DNA from 3 places in the Enterobacter cloacae subsp. cloacae ATCC 13047 genome. Region 1 is predicted to be linked to each of the others. Evidence: predicted binding sites of a transcription regulator. Region 1 holds the regulator's gene; each other region holds the start of a gene.
What was found. The regulator Fur, encoded in region 1, represses iron uptake genes when iron is present. The targets are predictions, from matches to a motif close to ATAATAATGAGAACNACTATCAA.

Region 1 (6,499 bases):
CAGTTCAACGTGCTGGTCAACCTGGCGGTGGTGACGAATATCATTCCATATATTCTGTCGATGGCGGCGCTGGTGATCATTCAGAAGGTGGCGAAAGTCGATCCCCGTAAAGCACGGGCGGCCAATATTGTGGCGCTGATTGGGGCGATTTACAGCTTCTATGCGCTCTACTCATCCGGCCAGGAGGCGATGCTTTATGGTGCGATGGTGACCTTTATGGGCTGGACGCTGTACGGGCTGGTCTCACCGCGGTTTGAATTGAAGAATAAACATAGTTAGGTAAAAGCAAAACGGCAACCCAGGGGTTGCCGTTTTTCGTGTTTTCACCCTCTCCCTGTGGGAGAGGGCCGGGGTGAGGGCATCAGCCCGCGCCGAACACCACTTACGCGTTTTTCAGCACTTCGCTGACAATCTCTACCGCTTCTTTCTCAATCTGCTGGCGATGCTCAGCGCCGAGGAAGCTTTCACAATAGATTTTGTACGCATCTTCCGTACCGGATGGACGCGCGGCGAACCAGCCATTTTCGGTCATCACTTTCAGACCACCGATAGAGGCACCGTTACCCGGCGCAGCCGTCAGACGTGCCGTAATCGGATCACCGGCCAGCGTGCTGGCACTGACCATCTCCGGAGAGAGTTTAGACAGGGCTGCTTTCTGTGCGGAGGTCGCGCTTGCCTGGATACGGTTGTAGCTCGGTGCACCAAAGCGCGCCGCCAGCTCGTCGTAGTGTTCCTGCGGGTTCTTGCCGGTGACCGCGGTGATCTCCGCCGCCAGAAGACACATGATGATACCGTCTTTGTCGGTTGACCATGGTGTGCCGTCGAAACGCAGGAAGGATGCCCCCGCGCTCTCTTCACCACCAAAGCCGAAGCTGCCGTCATGCAGACCGTCAACAAACCATTTAAAGCCCACCGGCACTTCCACCAGCTTGCGACCCAGCGCATCGACCACGCGGTCGATCATCGCTGAAGAAACCAGCGTTTTACCTACAGCCACCTCTTTGCCCCACTGTGGACGATGCTGGAACAGGTAGTTGATTGCCACAGCCAGGTAGTGGTTTGGGTTCATCAGCCCGGCCGGGGTAACGATACCGTGGCGGTCATAATCCGGGTCGTTGGCGAAGGCCAGATCGAATTTGTCACGCAGTGCCAGCAGGCCTGCCATCGCGCACTCGGAGGAGCAGTCCATACGGATCGCGCCGTCTTTATCAAGGTGCATAAAGCGGAAGGTCTGATCGACGTGATCGTTAACGATGGTCAGATCCAGCTTGTAATGCTCTGCAATGCGTTTCCAGTATTCAATACCAGAGCCGCCCAGCGGATCCACACCCAGCTTCAGGCCGGCTTTCTGGATAGCCGCCATATCGACGATATCCGCCAGCCCCTCCACGAACGGCTGCACCAGATCCTGCTCTTTCACGTGGCCGGACGCCATGGCCGCATCCAGAGAAATACGCTTAACGCCTTTCAGACCATCGGCCAGTAAGGCGTTGGCGCGGTCTTCCACCACTTTGGTGACGTTGGTATCTGCCGGGCCACCGTTAGGTGGGTTGTATTTGATACCACCGTCTTCCGGCGGGTTGTGAGAAGGCGTGATAACGATACCGTCAGCCTGTGGGCCACCTTTTTTGTTGTGCACAAGGATAGCGTTAGAGACGGCAGGCGTTGGGGTGAAACCGTTATTTTCCTGCACAATTACATCAACGCCGTTCGCCGCCAGAACTTCCAGCACGGAAATGAATGCCGGTTCAGACAGGGCGTGAGTATCTTTTCCCACGTAGCACGGACCGGTAACACCGTTTTTGGCGCGCTCTTCCGCAATGGCCTGAGCAATGGCCAGAATGTGCGGTTCGTTAAAGCTATGGCGTGCCGCGCTACCGCGATGGCCTGATGTCCCAAACTTCACTGCGTGTTCTGCGTTGCCCACGACCGGTTTCAGCACATAATACTGCGCGGTCAGCTGAGCGACGTTAATCAAATCGCTTTGTTGTGCAGGTTGGCCTGCACGGCTGTGATTTGCCATTACCGGGTCCTTCTGATGCAAGGGTTAAATTGTACCGCAAACCTTTTCAATCAATTCCGCCGGGAACTGCATGGACTGCATGATGTGTTCAACCATGCTGCACTTGCGGCCCGTATTGGTATTGGTGATGACCCAGTACGGTGTGCCAGGGACATGTTTAGGTTTGGTCTGGTTGCCATTTTGCAGCAGCGTCTGCTCGTCGCCCGCGAAATAGACGCGCGTGCGACCGTGCAGCGACTCAGTCGCTTCAGCAAACGCCTTGTTATCCAGTGAATAAAGTGTAGACAGCACCAGCATGAAGCGGTTGACCGCTTTTTTCTGCTCTGCATATTCATCAGACAGCAGCAGCTCGCGCATCGCACGTACTTTGTCTTTCACCTGCACGGCGGCAGGTTTTGCTTGTGCAACAACACTCGGCTGAGACACGACATCTTTAGTGGCTGGGGTAGCAAACGGTGAGGCGGCGGAAATTTTAAGCATGCGCCGTAAAATGTCGGACGCGCTCTCCCCGATATGCCGCGTTTGGCTGGCAATAAACTGATAGAGTTCGTCATCAACTTCGATTGTTTTCATCTTAATCCAGTGCGATATCTTATCTGAATACAAGTCGTTGAGATTATAAAGTCAAATCCCAACAGCGGATAGCGTCAAACCAGGTTGGCGGCAAAAGTCAGATTAAACTGGAACCTTGCAGCCGGGCGGCAGAATGGTCAACATAATACCCTAACCTGTCACACCTAAAAAAAGAACTTTGCCATGAAATTGAATACCCGAGCGCAATCTGCACAATCGCCGAACACGAATCCTCCCATCGTACTGGTTCACGGGCTGTTTGGCAGCCTGGATAACCTGGGCGTGCTGGCACGCGATCTGGTTACCGATCACGATATTTTGCAGGTGGATATGCGAAATCATGGCCTTTCCGGGCGTTCAGAAGAGATGACCTATGCGGCCATGGCGCAGGATCTGCTGGATACGCTGGATGCCAACAATCTCGAGAAAGTGACGTTGATCGGGCATTCCATGGGCGGCAAAGCGGTCATGGCCCTGACGGCTCTGGCACCAGAAAGAATAAGTGGCCTGGTGGTCATAGATGTCGCCCCGGTGGATTACAACGTCCGTCGCCATGATGAGATTTTCGCCGCCATCAACGCGGTGACCAACGCTGGCGTCTCGACGCGCCAACAGGCAGCCGTCGTTATGCGTGAGCATCTGGATGAAGAAGGGGTTATCCAGTTTCTGCTGAAATCGTTCGTTGACGGTCAGTGGCGTTTCAACGTGCCGGTGCTGTGGGAGCAGTACGATAACATCGTTGGTTGGGAAACCGTTCCGGCATGGCCGCACCCTACCCTCTTCATTCGTGGCGGCAATTCGCCCTACGTTACCGACGCCTGTCGCGATACCCTGCTGGCGCAATTCCCGCAGGCACGCGCTCATGTCATAGCTGGCGCCGGACATTGGGTTCATGCGGAAAAACCAGACGCCGTCTTACGTGCCATTCGCCGCTATCTGACTGATACGGCAAATTGATTAAAAAGAGAGCGACTGGAAGGCTGCGGGCTTCCAGTCGTTGGCGTGCCGTTTTTGGTGATGTATGATGGCGCGCTTATCGCCCAGGCATTAGCAGGGCGGCGTGTTTCCCCCGAAGTCTCAGAATCATGGCCAAAGAACAAACGGACCGTACGACACTAGATCTGTTCGCGAATGAGCGTCGACCGGGACGACCAAAAACGAATCCGCTTTCGCGCGACGAACAGCTGCGTATTAATAAACGCAACCAGCTTAAACGCGATAAAAATCGTGGGCTTAAGCGTGTCGAACTGAAGCTCAACGCCGACGCTGTCGATGCGCTAAACGAACTGGCTGACGCGCGTAATATCAGCCGCAGCGAGCTGATCGAAGAGATGTTACTCACCCAACTCGAGACCATGCGCAGTAAGGCATAAGTCCGAAAAATCCCTTTATTACCCTTTTCATGTAGCACAGAGTGCAGTCCTGCGCGATAGCTGTTTCCGCAGGGTTGCCTGTTCTGCTATTATTGCCTTTATCCGTGGACAAATTGCGCCACCATACCATTAAGTATCAAGAGGTTATTTTACTCATGGCAATTATCGGCATTTTCTTCGGCAGTGATACCGGCAATACCGAAAATATCGCAAAAAACATTCAAAAACAGCTCGGTAAAGACGTTGCCGATGTGCACGACATCGCCAAGAGCAGCAAAGAAGATCTCGAAGGCTATGACATCCTGCTGCTGGGTATTCCGACCTGGTATTACGGTGAAGCCCAGTGTGACTGGGATGATTTCTTCCCAACGCTGGAAGAGGTGGATTTCAACGGCAAGCTGGTTGCCCTGTTTGGCTGCGGCGACCAGGAAGACTATGCAGAGTACTTCTGTGATGCGCTGGGCACCATCCGCGACATTATTGAGCCAAACGGTGCCGTTATTGTAGGTCACTGGCCTACCGCTGGTTACCACTTCGAAGCGTCTAAAGGTCTGGCAGACGACGATCACTTCGTGGGTCTGGCGATTGACGAAGATCGTCAGCCAGAACTGACCGCCGAGCGCGTTGAAAAATGGGTTAAGCAGATCCGTGAAGAGCTGCACCTGGACGATATTCTCAACGCCTGATGATTCTTGCGGCGCAACGGTGGTTGCGCCCATAAACCAGGTCAAACCGATTAAATTAATTGCTACAATCTTTTAACTTTTTCGCCCAGACCTGTACAATGACCCCCTGATAAAACGTGGCTTTCACAATGCAAGTTTGTTGGTGATACCACGTTTTTATAAGCATACTTTACCTGAGACTTGCAGTTTTCATTTAGCCATGGCAGTTCTATAATGAGACGCATTATCCCGGGTGCAATTTCTGTCACTTCCTACAGAAGTGAATCGTTTAGCAACAGGACAGATTCCGCATGACTGACAACAATACCGCATTAAAGAAGGCTGGCCTGAAAGTTACGCTTCCTCGGTTAAAAATCCTTGAAGTGCTTCAGGGTCCAGACAATCACCATGTCAGTGCGGAAGACCTTTATAAGCGTCTTATCGACATGGGCGAAGAGATTGGGCTGGCAACCGTCTATCGTGTGCTGAACCAGTTTGATGACGCGGGCATTGTCACCCGTCATAATTTCGAAGGCGGTAAATCTGTATTCGAACTGACTCAACAGCATCACCACGATCACCTGATCTGCCTGGATTGCGGCAAGGTCATTGAATTCAGCGATGATTCCATTGAATCTCGCCAGCGTGAAATCGCCGCACGTCACGGTATCCGCCTGACGAACCACAGCCTGTACCTGTATGGTCATTGCGCTGAAGGCGATTGCCGCGAAGACGATCACGCGCACGACGCGAAATAAACACGTTTCATACTCTGAGCCAGCCGCAAGGTTGGCTTTTTTTTGCCTGCGGTCTGGCAAAAAAAAGCCCGGCAGCGCAGCGCTACCGGGCATGATAACAGCGGGTTAATGGCTGTTGTTGCTGCGAATCTCTTTCCAGATCTGATCGCAACGCTTCGCGACTTCCTGATCGTTACCGGTTTTACGCGCCTGGATACAGGCCTGATAATCCATTACGCGAATATTCTCCTGGGTTGCGAACTGTTCATGCGCTTTCTCTTTTTTCAGCACATTCAGCACGCTCTGACAGGCTTCGATCTTCTCCGGCGAACCTTCCGCCGTATTGATACACGCGCTGTAGGCTTCTTTCAGACGGGAGTCCTCTTTCGGGGCCTGATTCTGCGCACAAGCCACCAGTCCCGATGCCAGCAACGCGACGATTACAATCTTTTTCATATGTAGTCTCCGGTCCGGCGGGAATTACCCCGCCGGACGAGTCATCAGAAGATGGTGAACGGTGCGATAACCATGAATTTCACGTCGCGTTCATCCTGGAAGATGTTGCCGTAACCGCCCGCGTAGCTCGGGATATCGGAGTGGTTGTCGTATTGTGTAAAGTGCAGTTTGAACATGGTCCCTTTGGCGCGACCATCCTGCAGGGTGTAGATCGCATCCAGGCTGTAAGCGGATTCTTTGAGACGATAGTTTGGATCGTAGTATGCGTCTGGCGTTGCCATATCAGCTGGCTTCGCGTCCCATGCGTAGGCGTAAGATGCCCCCACCGCCCAGCCTGGCAGGTTCCAGTTTTTCAGATCATACATTGCGCCGAAGAAGACTGCTTTTTCGCCATCGGCGTTGAAGTCGGAACGGTTATCCCACCAGATATCCAGACGACCGTTTGAAGAGGCATAGGTTGGGGTCATACGCTGCAGGAAGTAGCCCTGCTGCCCTTCCGCTTTTACCCACGTTCCTTCAAGACGCAAATCTACCTGACCGACTTTGTAGCCGAAGGTCAGCGCCTGCAACCACGCCGTGCCGTCATAAATATCATTCACGCCACCATCACTGACTTTATCTCGCGTACCGTAGAACTGGTAGCTGGTACTCAACGGGCTACCCGCGATGTCA
Region 2 (6,499 bases), 1.7 Mb from region 1:
CTCGTAGAGTTTTGGACAATCCTGAATTAACAACGGAGTATTCCCATGCCACGTCGTCGCGTCATTGGTCAGCGTAAAATTCTTCCAGATCCGAAATTCGGATCAGAACTGCTGGCAAAATTTGTAAATATCCTGATGGTAGATGGTAAAAAATCTACTGCAGAAGCAATCGTATACAGCGCGCTGGAGACCCTGGCTCAGCGTTCTGGTAAAAATGAACTGGAAGCTTTCGAAGTCGCTCTCGACAACGTTCGCCCAACTGTAGAAGTTAAGTCCCGCCGCGTTGGTGGTTCTACTTATCAGGTTCCAGTTGAAGTTCGTCCGGTTCGTCGTAATGCCCTGGCAATGCGTTGGATCGTTGAAGCTGCTCGTAAACGCGGTGATAAATCCATGGCTCTGCGTCTGGCGAACGAACTTTCTGATGCTGCAGAAAACAAAGGTACTGCAGTTAAGAAACGTGAAGACGTTCACCGTATGGCAGAAGCCAACAAGGCGTTCGCACACTACCGTTGGTAATCCCTTCGGAGTATTAGTCACCAGGCGGGCGCTTCAGAGAAGCTGCCCGCTCTGGGTTACTTAACTGAACGCCTAAAGAAACAAACGAGGAATCAAATGGCTCGTACAACACCCATCGCACGCTACCGTAACATCGGTATCAGTGCGCACATCGACGCCGGTAAGACCACTACTACCGAACGTATTCTGTTCTACACCGGTGTAAACCATAAAATCGGTGAAGTTCATGACGGCGCAGCCACCATGGACTGGATGGAACAGGAGCAGGAGCGTGGTATTACTATCACCTCCGCAGCGACTACTGCATTCTGGTCAGGTATGGCTAAGCAGTACGAACCGCATCGCGTAAACATCATCGACACCCCTGGGCACGTTGACTTTACCATCGAAGTAGAACGTTCCATGCGTGTTCTTGACGGCGCGGTAATGGTTTATTGCGCAGTTGGTGGTGTTCAGCCACAGTCTGAAACCGTATGGCGTCAGGCGAACAAATATAAAGTTCCACGCATCGCGTTCGTTAACAAAATGGACCGTATGGGTGCTAACTTCCTGAAAGTTGTTGGTCAGATCAAAACCCGTCTGGGCGCGAACCCTGTTCCGCTGCAGCTGGCAATTGGTGCTGAAGAAGGCTTCACCGGCGTTATCGACCTGGTGAAAATGAAAGCCATCAACTGGAACGATGCAGACCAGGGCGTTACCTTCGAATACGAAGATATCCCGGCTGAGATGCAGGACCTGGCTGACGAATGGCACCAGAACCTGATCGAATCCGCTGCTGAAGCTTCTGAAGAGCTGATGGAGAAATACCTGGGTGGTGAAGAACTGACTGAAGAAGAGATCAAAAAAGCTCTGCGTCAGCGTGTTCTGAACAACGAAATCATCCTGGTAACCTGTGGTTCTGCGTTCAAGAACAAAGGTGTTCAGGCGATGCTGGATGCGGTAGTTGACTACCTGCCATCCCCGGTTGACGTTCCTGCGATCAACGGCATCCTGGACGACGGTAAAGATACTCCGGCTGAGCGTCACGCAAGCGACGACGAGCCGTTCTCTGCACTGGCGTTCAAAATTGCTACCGACCCATTCGTGGGTAACCTGACCTTCTTCCGCGTTTACTCTGGTGTGGTTAACTCCGGTGACACCATCCTGAACTCCGTGAAAGCGGCGCGTGAACGTTTTGGCCGTATCGTACAGATGCACGCTAACAAACGTGAAGAGATCAAAGAAGTTCGTGCGGGCGACATCGCTGCAGCTATCGGTCTGAAAGACGTGACCACCGGTGACACCCTGTGTGACCCGGATCACCCGATCATTCTGGAGCGTATGGAATTCCCTGAGCCGGTAATCTCCATCGCGGTTGAACCAAAAACCAAAGCTGACCAGGAAAAAATGGGTCTGGCTCTGGGCCGTCTGGCGAAAGAAGACCCATCATTCCGCGTATGGACTGATGAAGAATCTAACCAGACCATCATCGCAGGTATGGGTGAACTGCACCTGGACATCATCGTTGACCGTATGAAGCGCGAGTTCAACGTTGAAGCGAACGTGGGTAAACCTCAGGTTGCTTACCGCGAAGCGATTCGCGCGAAAGTTACCGATATCGAAGGTAAACACGCTAAGCAGTCTGGTGGTCGCGGTCAGTACGGTCACGTTGTGATCGACATGTACCCACTGGAGCCGGGCTCTAACCCGAAAGGTTACGAGTTCATCAACGACATCAAAGGTGGTGTAATTCCTGGCGAATACATCCCTGCCGTTGATAAAGGCATCCAGGAACAGCTGAAAGCGGGCCCTCTGGCTGGCTATCCGGTTGTTGACATGGGTATCCGTCTGCACTTCGGTTCTTACCACGACGTTGACTCCTCTGAACTGGCGTTTAAACTGGCTGCGTCTATTGCCTTTAAAGAAGGCTTTAAGAAAGCAAAACCAGTTCTGCTTGAGCCAATCATGAAGGTTGAAGTAGAAACTCCTGAAGAGAACACCGGTGACGTTATCGGTGACTTGAGCCGTCGTCGCGGTATGCTGCGCGGTCAGGAATCCGAAGTAACTGGCGTTAAGATCCACGCTGAAGTTCCGCTGTCTGAAATGTTCGGATATGCAACTCAGCTGCGTTCTCTGACCAAAGGTCGTGCATCATACACCATGGAATTCCTGAAGTATGATGATGCGCCTAACAACGTTGCTCAGGCCGTTATTGAAGCCCGTGGTAAGTAATCCACAGGATTAAAACCTAAGTCCCGTGCTCTCTCCTGAGGGGAGAGCACTATAGTAAGGAATATAGCCGTGTCTAAAGAAAAATTTGAACGTACAAAACCGCACGTCAACGTTGGTACTATCGGCCACGTTGACCATGGTAAAACTACCCTGACTGCTGCAATCACTACCGTTCTGGCTAAAACCTACGGTGGTTCTGCTCGTGCATTCGACCAGATCGATAACGCACCAGAAGAAAAAGCTCGTGGTATCACCATCAACACCTCTCACGTTGAATATGACACCCCGACTCGCCACTACGCACACGTAGACTGCCCAGGTCACGCCGACTATGTTAAAAACATGATCACCGGTGCTGCGCAGATGGACGGCGCGATCCTGGTAGTAGCTGCGACTGACGGCCCAATGCCTCAGACTCGTGAGCACATCCTGCTGGGTCGTCAGGTAGGCGTTCCTTACATCATCGTGTTCCTGAACAAATGCGACATGGTTGATGACGAAGAGCTGCTGGAACTGGTAGAGATGGAAGTTCGTGAACTGCTGTCTCAGTACGATTTCCCAGGCGACGATACTCCAATCGTTCGTGGTTCTGCTCTGAAAGCGCTGGAAGGCGAAGCAGAGTGGGAAGAGAAAATCATCGAACTGGCTGGCTACCTGGATTCTTACATCCCAGAACCAGAGCGTGCGATTGACAAGCCATTCCTGCTGCCAATCGAGGACGTATTCTCCATCTCCGGTCGTGGTACCGTTGTTACCGGTCGTGTAGAGCGCGGTATCATCAAAGTGGGTGAAGAAGTTGAAATCGTTGGTATCAAAGAGACTGCGAAGTCTACCTGTACTGGCGTTGAAATGTTCCGCAAACTGCTGGACGAAGGCCGTGCTGGTGAGAACGTTGGTGTTCTGCTGCGTGGTATCAAACGTGAAGAAATCGAACGTGGTCAGGTTCTGGCGAAGCCAGGCTACAATCAAGCCACACACCAAGTTCGAATCTGAAGTGTACATCCTGTCCAAAGACGAAGGCGGCCGTCATACTCCGTTCTTCAAAGGCTACCGTCCACAGTTCTACTTCCGTACAACTGACGTGACCGGTACCATCGAACTGCCAGAAGGCCGTAGAGATGGTAATGCCAGGCGACAACATCAAGATGGTTGTGACTCTGATCCACCCAATCGCGATGGACGACGGTCTGCGTTTCGCAATCCGTGAAGGCGGCCGTACCGTTGGCGCGGGCGTTGTTGCTAAAGTTCTGGGCTAATTAATTATCCCCGAATAAAAAAAGGACGCTTCGGCGTCCTTTTTTGTTTTCTTAGCGTGTGTACTTGTCACAAATTTTCGCATTTTTTGTTTGCTCCCGCCCCGTATACTGGCGTTTGTGCTATTGTAATCATAACCATTCTCACTTACACTTTGCGCATATTTTGAACGGGAGTCTTTATGTACGTTTGTTTATGTAATGGTGTGAGTGACACAAAAATACGTCAGGCCGTTCGCCAGTTTCAGCCACAGTCCTTCCAGCAACTTCGCAAGTTTGTTCCAGTGGGAAATCAATGCGGTAAATGCGTACGCGCAGCGCGTGAAATCATGCAGGATGAACTGATGCAGATCCCGGAATACAAAGAGATCGCGTAAGCGCCCATCTTTTTTTTGACATCCCTGTAGCCCGATCTACGCTTCAATGAGTGGAAGCGGAGGGACTATATAATGAAAGGTGATGTTAAAATCATAAGTTATCTCAATAAATTATTGGGAAATGAGCTTGTCGCAATCAATCAGTATTTTCTCCATGCGAGAATGTTTAAAAACTGGGGCCTCATGCGCCTCAACGACGTTGAGTATCACGAATCCATCGATGAGATGAAACATGCCGATAAATATATCGAGCGTATTTTATTTCTCGAAGGCATCCCCAACCTGCAGGACCTCGGTAAACTCGGCATCGGTGAAGATGTTGAAGAGATGCTGCGATCCGATCTCAGACTTGAACTTGAAGGCGCAAAAGACCTTCGCGAAGCTATTGCCTACGCAGACAGTGTCCATGACTACGTTAGCCGCGATATGATGATCCAGATTCTGGCCGATGAAGAAGGGCATATCGACTGGCTGGAAACCGAGCTGGATCTCATTGGCAAAATTGGCCTGCAAAACTATCTCCAGTCGCAGATTAAAGTGGAAGATTAACGAGCGTCTGCCAACCTACGCATAAACCCGCTGCCGCCAGAAATGGCCCAAAAGGCAGTGGGTTTTTTAATGTCCGTCTGGCAGGGTTGAACAACGAAGTCATAAGAAGGTAGAGCAGCGCCAATAGTGCGGCAACCAGTGCCAGTTCGGGCAACACGCACCAACCATGCCATGCACCGAGTGCCGAAAGATACTTCACATCGCCATAGCCCATCCCTTCACGGCGAAATATAAGCCGATAACCCCAGTAGATCATGGCAAAGCCGACATACCCTGCCATCGCCCCGACCACTGCGCCAGGCAGAAAATCAGGGTGAAGACAGAGTTGATAGAGCAAACCAGCCCATAACAGGGGACAGAGGTATTTATCAGGGAGAATGCCTGAGCGAATATCTTCACGCACCAGTAAACCTGAGAGAACAAAATAGATGAGCAGGAAGGGGAGGAGAGTAAGCATGAACGAAACCTCAAGGTGAATTTCAGCGAATACTCTTCACACCACGAATGCCTGGCAATAGCCAAAAAATGTAATTGCGTAGTGGTTTCATAAGAACAGAAGAAAGGGGACGGATTGCAGAAAACAGTGCGAGGCCTTACGCAAGGTACACCTTTAGCGCTTAAATTCTAAACGGCACTTGCGTCTTGCCCAGATTTACGTATAATGCGCGGGCTTGTCGTAATTGACGGCGGGTTCAATCTGAACCGGAGTGACTCATTTTGTTACTCAACAATGCTCCCAATTGGGGAGCTACGTAAGAACGGTTACACTCTCCCATCAATCGTAATGGGTTTGAGGAGTAATCATTTTCGTTTATAAAATAATTGGAGCTCTGGTCTCATGCAGAACCAAAGAATCCGTATCCGCCTTAAAGCGTTTGATCATCGTCTGATCGATCAATCAACCGCGGAAATCGTCGAGACTGCTAAGCGCACTGGTGCGCAAGTCCGTGGTCCGATCCCGCTGCCGACCCGCAAAGAGCGCTTCACCGTTCTGATCTCCCCGCACGTTAACAAAGACGCGCGTGATCAGTACGAAATCCGCACTCACAAGCGTCTGGTTGACATCGTTGAGCCAACTGAGAAAACCGTTGATGCTCTGATGCGTCTGGATCTGGCTGCCGGTGTAGACGTGCAGATCAGCCTGGGTTAATCAGGTCATCGAGCGATTGAGAGGTTGAAACAATGATTGGTTTAGTCGGTAAAAAAGTGGGTATGACCCGCATCTTCACTGAAGATGGCGTTTCTATCCCAGTAACCGTAATCGAAGTTGAAGCAAACCGCGTTACTCAGGTTAAAGATCTGGCTAACGATGGCTACCGCGCTATTCAGGTTACCACTGGTGCTAAAAAAGCTAACCGTGTAACCAAACCAGAAGCGGGTCACTTCGCTAAAGCTGGCGTTGAAGCTGGCCGTGGTCTGTGGGAATTCCGTCTTGCTGAAGGCGAAGAGTTCACCGTAGGTCAGGACATTAGCGTTGAGCTGTTTGCTGACGTTAAAAAAGTTGACGTAACCGGTACCTCTAAAGGTAAAGGTTTTGCTGGTACCGTTAAGCGCTGGAACTTCCGTACCCAGGACGCTACTCACGGTAACTCC
Region 3 (6,499 bases), 2.5 Mb from region 1:
ACTTCCTGCTCGGTGCGGCAGGCGCGTAAACGATCAAAATTCGCTTCGTCATCAAACAGGTTAACGATCTGCATGATGCCAACCTCCTGATGGGTATTGGCATCGACGGCCGCCATGGTGATCAGGATGTCGACCGGGTCGTTATCTTCATGGTTAAACACCAAAGGCGTTTTCAGCGTTACCAGCGCGAAGCCGGTTTTCTTCACGCCCTCTTCCGGGCGACCGTGCGGCATTGCAAGGCCTGGCGCGATGACAAAATAAGGACCATGCTGCGCCACACCATCAAGAATGGCCTGGTAATACCGCGGCTCGACAACGTCAGCCTTAACCAGCAGATCCACACTCAGCTTGACCGCCTCCTGCCAGGTGCTGGCCTCAGCCTGTAAAAGGATGGAGTTATTCTCTGCCAGCGAATCACGTAGTTTCATGTGGCGTCCTTACTTCACGTCCTGGGGGAAGTGCGCTTTGATCACTTCCAGCAGTTTTGGGCCGAAATCCGCAGGGGAGAGCATGTTGCGTACCCCCACGACATATTTGTTGCCAGAAACGCTAATTTCACCGGCGATATGGGTAGACGCGATGATGATATCGGCGCCGTTCAGTTCACTTTTGTATTCACCCACCGCGCAGCTGTTCACCGTGTGGTCAATGTTTGACTGGGTTAAAAACTGGTCCACTTTCATCTTCATGATCATGGAGCTACCTTGCCCATTGCCACACACAGCCAGGATACGTACGGTCATAATCGAAACTCCTTAGTGAGCAGAAACTTCTGCTGTTTGTTTTTCCGCATCTTCTTCAGCTCGCAGAGAACGGCCAGCGAAGAACATATAAGCCAGAGCAATCAGGATGATGACGGCCATAAAGACCAGCCCGACGGACGCAAAGCCCTGCATCATTGGCGGTGCCAGGATTGACCAGTCCGCCATGCCCATCCAGGCGCTCATACCGGTGAGCTTGACCGCCCACACGCAACCGAAGATCTCCACCATGCCCATCACCAGACAGATCTTGAGCGCCGCGCGCCAGCCGCCAAAGTGGTTAGCAAAGACGCCAATGGTGGCGTTGGAGAAGAACATTGGGATAAAGCCAGGAATAATCAGAATGGATGAGCCGCAGCCGACCAGAATGCCTACCGCAATCAACTGGCCGATGGTGCCCCACATGAAGCCCCAGACCACCGCGTTTGGCGCAAAGCTGTAGATAGCCGCACAGTCAATGGCCAGCACCGCACCAGGAATCAGGCGTTGGGAGATCCCATTAAAGGCTTCAGACAGTTCGGCAACAAACATACGGACGCCCTGGGTAATGATGAAAATGGCTACCGCGAAGGAGAAACCGGTCTGCAGGATATAAACCGTCCAGTGCGTTTTCCCCGCCATCGCCTGCACCACATCAATCCCGAAGGAGAGCAGAATGGCGCCGAAGAAGATGGTCATCACAATGGCGGTTGAGACGATGTTGTCGTGGAAGATATTCAGCCAGCCCGGCAGCTTGAGATCTTCTACGCTGTCCTCTTTTTTACCCAGGTACGGTGCGACCTTGTAAGCGAGCCAGGCGGCGAATTGCTGCTGATGGCCGATGGAGAAACCGCAGCCGTCGGTGACCTCCTGCGTCGGCTTGTACATCATGTTGGAGGTGATACCCCAGTAGAGCGATACCAGCACGGCGGTGCAGATAATCGTGGTCCACATGGGGTAGCCGAAGATATAGAGAGACACCGCAATCAGCCCGGCCTGCTGGAACATAATGTGGCCAGTCAGCATGATGGTGCGGATGCCGGTAATGCGGCGCAGCAGAACGTAAATGATGTTCAACGCCAGCGCGAGCAGTACCGCGTACCCCACCCAACTGTAGGCATCTCCCATGCGGTCAATGGTGGCCATCATCGACGCGTAGGTGTCAGAGATGGCGCCGTTGATGCCATACACCTCCGACATCTTCGCAACCACAGGCTTAAACGTGCTGGTCAGAATGCCTGAACCCGCCTGCAACAGCATGAAACCGATGATGGTTTTGATTGTGCCTTTGATGATGACGCTGACGCTTTTGCGCAGAAGGATGTAGCCCAGGCACGTCACGATACCCAGCAAAAGCGGGGCGTTAGTCATTACCTGATTAAAAAAAACGGTAAAGACGTTGTAGAGGATCTCCATAACTCTCTCCAGAAATGAGAACACGAGGGGGTAATCCCTGTTCGGTTGGTGCCATCACTCTATTAATCACAAATAATCACCACAAGATTGCATTTGATTATTTGTGACGTATCACGCAAATTATTTCCATGGTGTTAGTAATGATTTTCACTATCGATTCCCACGCATAAATTATTTCTTATAATTCATACAATTAATCATTGATAGCGGATATTCTAACAACGTAGAAATAGATTATCTGTGACATGGCGAAGATAAATTTCCTCAATTTACTCGTTGCAAACCGATTCAAAGAGTGCCAGCATTAATCACAACAAATCACCAAATGATTACTTTTGATTAAACCAGGAGTCAAAACGATGAGTAAAGTGAACACCATCACCCGTGAATCATGGATTCTGAGCACCTTCCCGGAATGGGGCAGCTGGCTGAATGAAGAGATTGAGCAGGAACAGGTTGCTCCTGGTACGTTTGCAATGTGGTGGCTGGGTTGCACCGGCATCTGGCTGAAATCCGAGGGTGGCGCCAATATTTGCGTTGATTTCTGGTGCGGTACCGGCAAACAGAGCCACGGCAATCCGCTGATGAAAAAAGGTCATCAGATGCAGCGCATGGCAGGTGTCGAAAAATTGCAGCCGAACCTGCGCACCACGCCGTTTGTTCTTGATCCTTTTGCCATTCGCCAGATCGACGCCGTCCTTTCCACCCACGATCATAACGATCACATCGATGTAAACGTGGCGGCAGCGGTGATGCAAAACTGCGCGGACGACGTGCCGTTTATCGGACCGCAGACCTGCGTGGATCTCTGGATTGGCTGGGGCGTGCCGAAAGAGCGCTGCATCGTCATGAAGCCAGGCGACGTGGTGAAAATTAAAGACATTGAAATCCATGCGCTGGACGCCTTTGACCGCACCGCGCTGATCACCCTGCCTGCTGACCAGAAAGCCGCAGGCGTCCTGCCAGACGGCATGGATGAGCGAGCAGTGAACTATCTGTTTAAAACCCCTGGCGGTTCCCTGTACCACAGCGGTGATTCTCACTACTCCAACTACTATGCGAAGCATGGTAACGAGCATCAGATTGACGTGGCGCTGGGCTCCTACGGCGAGAACCCACGCGGCATTACCGACAAAATGACCAGCGCCGATATGCTGCGCATGGCGGAAGCACTGAACACCAAAGTAGTGATTCCTTTCCACCACGATATCTGGTCAAACTTCCAGGCCGATCCGCAGGAAATCCGCGTACTGTGGGAGATGAAAAAAGACCGTCTGAAGTATGGCTTCAAGCCATTTATCTGGCAGGTAGGCGGCAAGTTCACCTGGCCGCTGGACAAAGACAATCTTGAGTATCACTACCCACGCGGTTTCGATGATTGCTTCACCATTGAGCCAGACCTGCCGTTCAAGTCATTCCTCTGATTGTGAACCCCCATCGCCAGACCTTGCGTCTGGCGATTTCATATTTATTTTAGTAATTTCACGCTATTTCAAATATCATCTTTTCAAATCAATTCTTATCGGAATAGCTCATGACGGAAGCGCAACGGCATCAAATATTACTGGAACTCCTGGCGCAAACAGGGTTTATCACCGTCGAGAAAGTGATCGAACGTTTAGGGATTTCACCCGCGACGGCACGACGCGATATCAACAAGCTGGATGAGAGCGGTAAGCTGAAAAAAGTCCGTAACGGCGCGGAAGCCATCAGCCAGCAGCGCCCCCGCTGGACGCCGATGAACATCCATCAGGCGCAAAACCACGATGAAAAAGTGCGCATTGCCAGAGCCGCATCACAGCTGGTCAACCCGGGTGAGAGCGTGGTGATCAACTGCGGCTCCACGGCATTTCTGCTGGGCCGCGAGATGTGCGGTAAACCGGTGCAAATCATCACCAACTATCTGCCGCTGGCTAACTATCTTATCGATCAGGAACATGAAAGCGTGGTGATCATGGGCGGCCAGTATAATAAGAGCCAATCCATTACCCTCAGTCCCCAGGATAGCGAAAACAGCCTCTATGCCGGGCACTGGATGTTTACCAGCGGCAAAGGCCTGACCGCGGACGGGCTCTACAAAACCGACATGTTAACCGCGATGGCAGAGCAAAATATGCTTAACGTCGTGGGCAAGCTCGTCGTACTGGTCGACAGCAGCAAAGTCGGCGAGCGAGCTGGCATGTTGTTCAGCCGCGCCGAACAGATTGACATGGTGATCACCGGCAAACATGCCAATCCAGAGATCCTCCAGAAGCTGGAAGATCAGGGCGTCAAAATTCTGCGCGTTTAAAGATGCTGGCGGAAAAAGTCCACCGTCGCGTCCAGTGCCGCTGGCGTGATACGGTGGCGAACCCCCGCTTCCCACAGACAGGTCAGGTTGCCGTCCAGCCCTTCGCGCTGTAGTGCCTGCTGGAGACGGAAGGTTTCGCCAGGGGGCACCACATCATCCGCGTCACCATGCCACAACAGCAACGGGCGATCGGCCAGACGCGGTAACGCCCGGGTCACTTCCCATTCGGCCAGCAACGCATCAATCTCCGTCGCGTCTTGCGGTGGAAACAGCGTTTTTGACAATGACGTAAAATAGCCCGAGCCCATCAGGCACGCCACGGAGGTCACCTCAGGGTGACGAGCCATGATCCCGAGCGCCGTCATTCCCCCCATCGATGCGCCGGCCACCGACAGCCGTTGATCCGCCACCAGCCCCGCCTGGTAAAGCGCATCGCGCAGCCCGGCAAATTCGCTCAGGCTACCGTGCAAAATCTGCCAGAACTGCCCCAGTCGCACCTGTTCATCACCGGTAAAACGTGCACCGTGATCGGGCGCATCCGGCATCACTACCCGAAAACCGGCCTGCGCCAGCGCCACCGCAAAGTAGCTGTACACCAGCTTCGATGAAGTAAAGCCATGATAAAAAACCACAACAGGCAGCGGGTGTGCACTTTTTCCCGCAGGGATAGCGTGTAATATTTCATGATTGCCGAGGCGGCGAGTTTCAATTTCAATCATTGTCGACCCTGTGCTGATGAATGATTCATAATGTTGAGAACTGGATTACGCTTTCACGATATTTTCATTCGAAATATACGTACCAGATAACACTTCGGGAACATTCCCCCAAAACTAAATTCGCAGACAACTACACTATGGCTATCAGGAAACGAGATATGGTTATGCGCAGGTTTGCTACTTTATTGTTGCTGGTTCTGCTCAGTGGCTGTAGTGCACTACAGGGGACACCGCAACCCGCTCCCCCGGTCGCCGACCATCCGCAGGAGATTCGTCGTAATCAGACGGAAGGATTACAACGAATGGGTACCGTCTCCGCGCTGGTTCGCGGATCCCCGGATGACGCAGAGGAGTCAATAAAGGCGCAAGCTGCCGCCGCCAAAGCAGATTATTACGTCATCATTATGATCGATGAAACCATCATTACGGGACAGTGGTATTCACAGGCTATATTGTACCGTAAATAACGATCTTCATTTGAACGACATTTACACTGCTTTGCGTCCATAGACATTTTCCTGTCCACAATAAACTCCATGCCCGCGACAATGGAAGTGAGTTTATTTGCGAAGGAGTGCCCGGCGGATACCGGAGAAATGTGAAATGGAGCTGACAATGAAACGAACTCTTGCTTTGACCTCTCTGTTGCTCTCAGTAGGCCTTGTGAGCACGACTGCACAGTCAGCAGAATTCGCCAGTGCTGATTGCGTCACTGGCCTTAATGAAATTGGCCAGATCTCCGTCAATAACATTTCGGGGAGCCCGCAAGATGTTGAACGTGTCGTGGCACTAAAAGCCGATGAACAGGGCGCTTCCTGGTATCGAATTATTCAGATGCAGGAAGATAACCGCAGCGATCATTGGCGCGTACAGGCTATTCTCTACGTCTAATCACCTCCGATAAAAGCCACTTATTTTTAGTGGCTTTTCGTTTTTGCAAATTTTTTATCTTCTTTCAACCCCATTAAAAACAATTTGATAACATTTTGTTACATTATTTAAGTAAATGTTAGCTCTGTCCTGCCGTTGAAAAGCCATACCTTTTCAATAATGAGCAATTTATGATCACTTTTTTTCGCCGTGCGGGTCTGGGCGCAAAGCTATCGCTTCTTACCGGCGTGAGTGTCGCCACGCTGTTTCTGCTTTTCACTTTTCTGCTCAGCCATAAAGCCAGCCAGCAGCTTGAAGCCCTTGCGGTAGAAGACCTGCATAACCAGTCCACCGGTATGGTTGATATGGTACAGATGTTTAACACCAGTCTGAGCGAAGAGGTCGAGAGCTATACCCGGCTGTTCACCACCTTTTTACCGCAACCTTTGAGCGTCGACAGCAAT

Region 2: bfd (bacterioferritin-associated ferredoxin) is a predicted target of Fur. The motif match lies at 4,106-4,128, and genes of this name have one in related genera.
Region 3: ulaG (L-ascorbate 6-phosphate lactonase) is a predicted target of Fur. The motif match lies at 2,291-2,313, and genes of this name have one in related genera.

What each region holds. Positions count from the first base shown of each region.
Region 1 is NC_014121.1:3,080,610-3,087,108, forward strand. Features, by position in the region: gene potE (putrescine-ornithine antiporter) at 1-279, shown strand, start outside; gene pgm (phosphoglucomutase (alpha-D-glucose-1,6-bisphosphate-dependent)) at 383-2,023, opposite strand; gene seqA (replication initiation negative regulator SeqA) at 2,048-2,596, opposite strand; gene ybfF (esterase) at 2,780-3,553, shown strand; gene ybfE (LexA regulated protein) at 3,682-3,969, shown strand; gene fldA (flavodoxin FldA) at 4,125-4,655, shown strand; gene fur (ferric iron uptake transcriptional regulator) at 4,946-5,392, shown strand; gene chiQ (ChiQ/YbfN family lipoprotein) at 5,498-5,827, opposite strand; gene chiP (chitoporin ChiP) at 5,872-6,499, opposite strand, start outside.
Region 2 is NC_014121.1:4,813,835-4,820,333, reverse strand. Features, by position in the region: gene rpsG (30S ribosomal protein S7) at 46-516, shown strand; gene fusA (elongation factor G) at 613-2,727, shown strand; partial or broken gene tuf (elongation factor Tu) at 2,797-3,983, shown strand; gene bfd (bacterioferritin-associated ferredoxin) at 4,163-4,357, shown strand; gene bfr (bacterioferritin) at 4,430-4,906, shown strand; gene ECL_RS23465 (prepilin peptidase) at 4,890-5,363, opposite strand; gene rpsJ (30S ribosomal protein S10) at 5,745-6,056, shown strand; gene rplC (50S ribosomal protein L3) at 6,089-6,499, shown strand, end outside.
Region 3 is NC_014121.1:577,522-584,020, reverse strand. Features, by position in the region: gene ulaC (PTS ascorbate transporter subunit IIA) at 1-428, opposite strand, end outside; gene ulaB (PTS ascorbate transporter subunit IIB) at 438-743, opposite strand; gene ulaA (PTS ascorbate transporter subunit IIC) at 756-2,156, opposite strand; gene ulaG (L-ascorbate 6-phosphate lactonase) at 2,516-3,580, shown strand; gene ulaR (HTH-type transcriptional regulator UlaR) at 3,691-4,446, shown strand; gene yjfP (esterase) at 4,443-5,165, opposite strand; gene bsmA (biofilm peroxide resistance protein BsmA) at 5,303-5,632, shown strand; gene yjfN (DUF1471 family protease activator YjfN) at 5,769-6,056, shown strand; gene ECL_RS02790 (methyl-accepting chemotaxis protein) at 6,227-6,499, shown strand, end outside.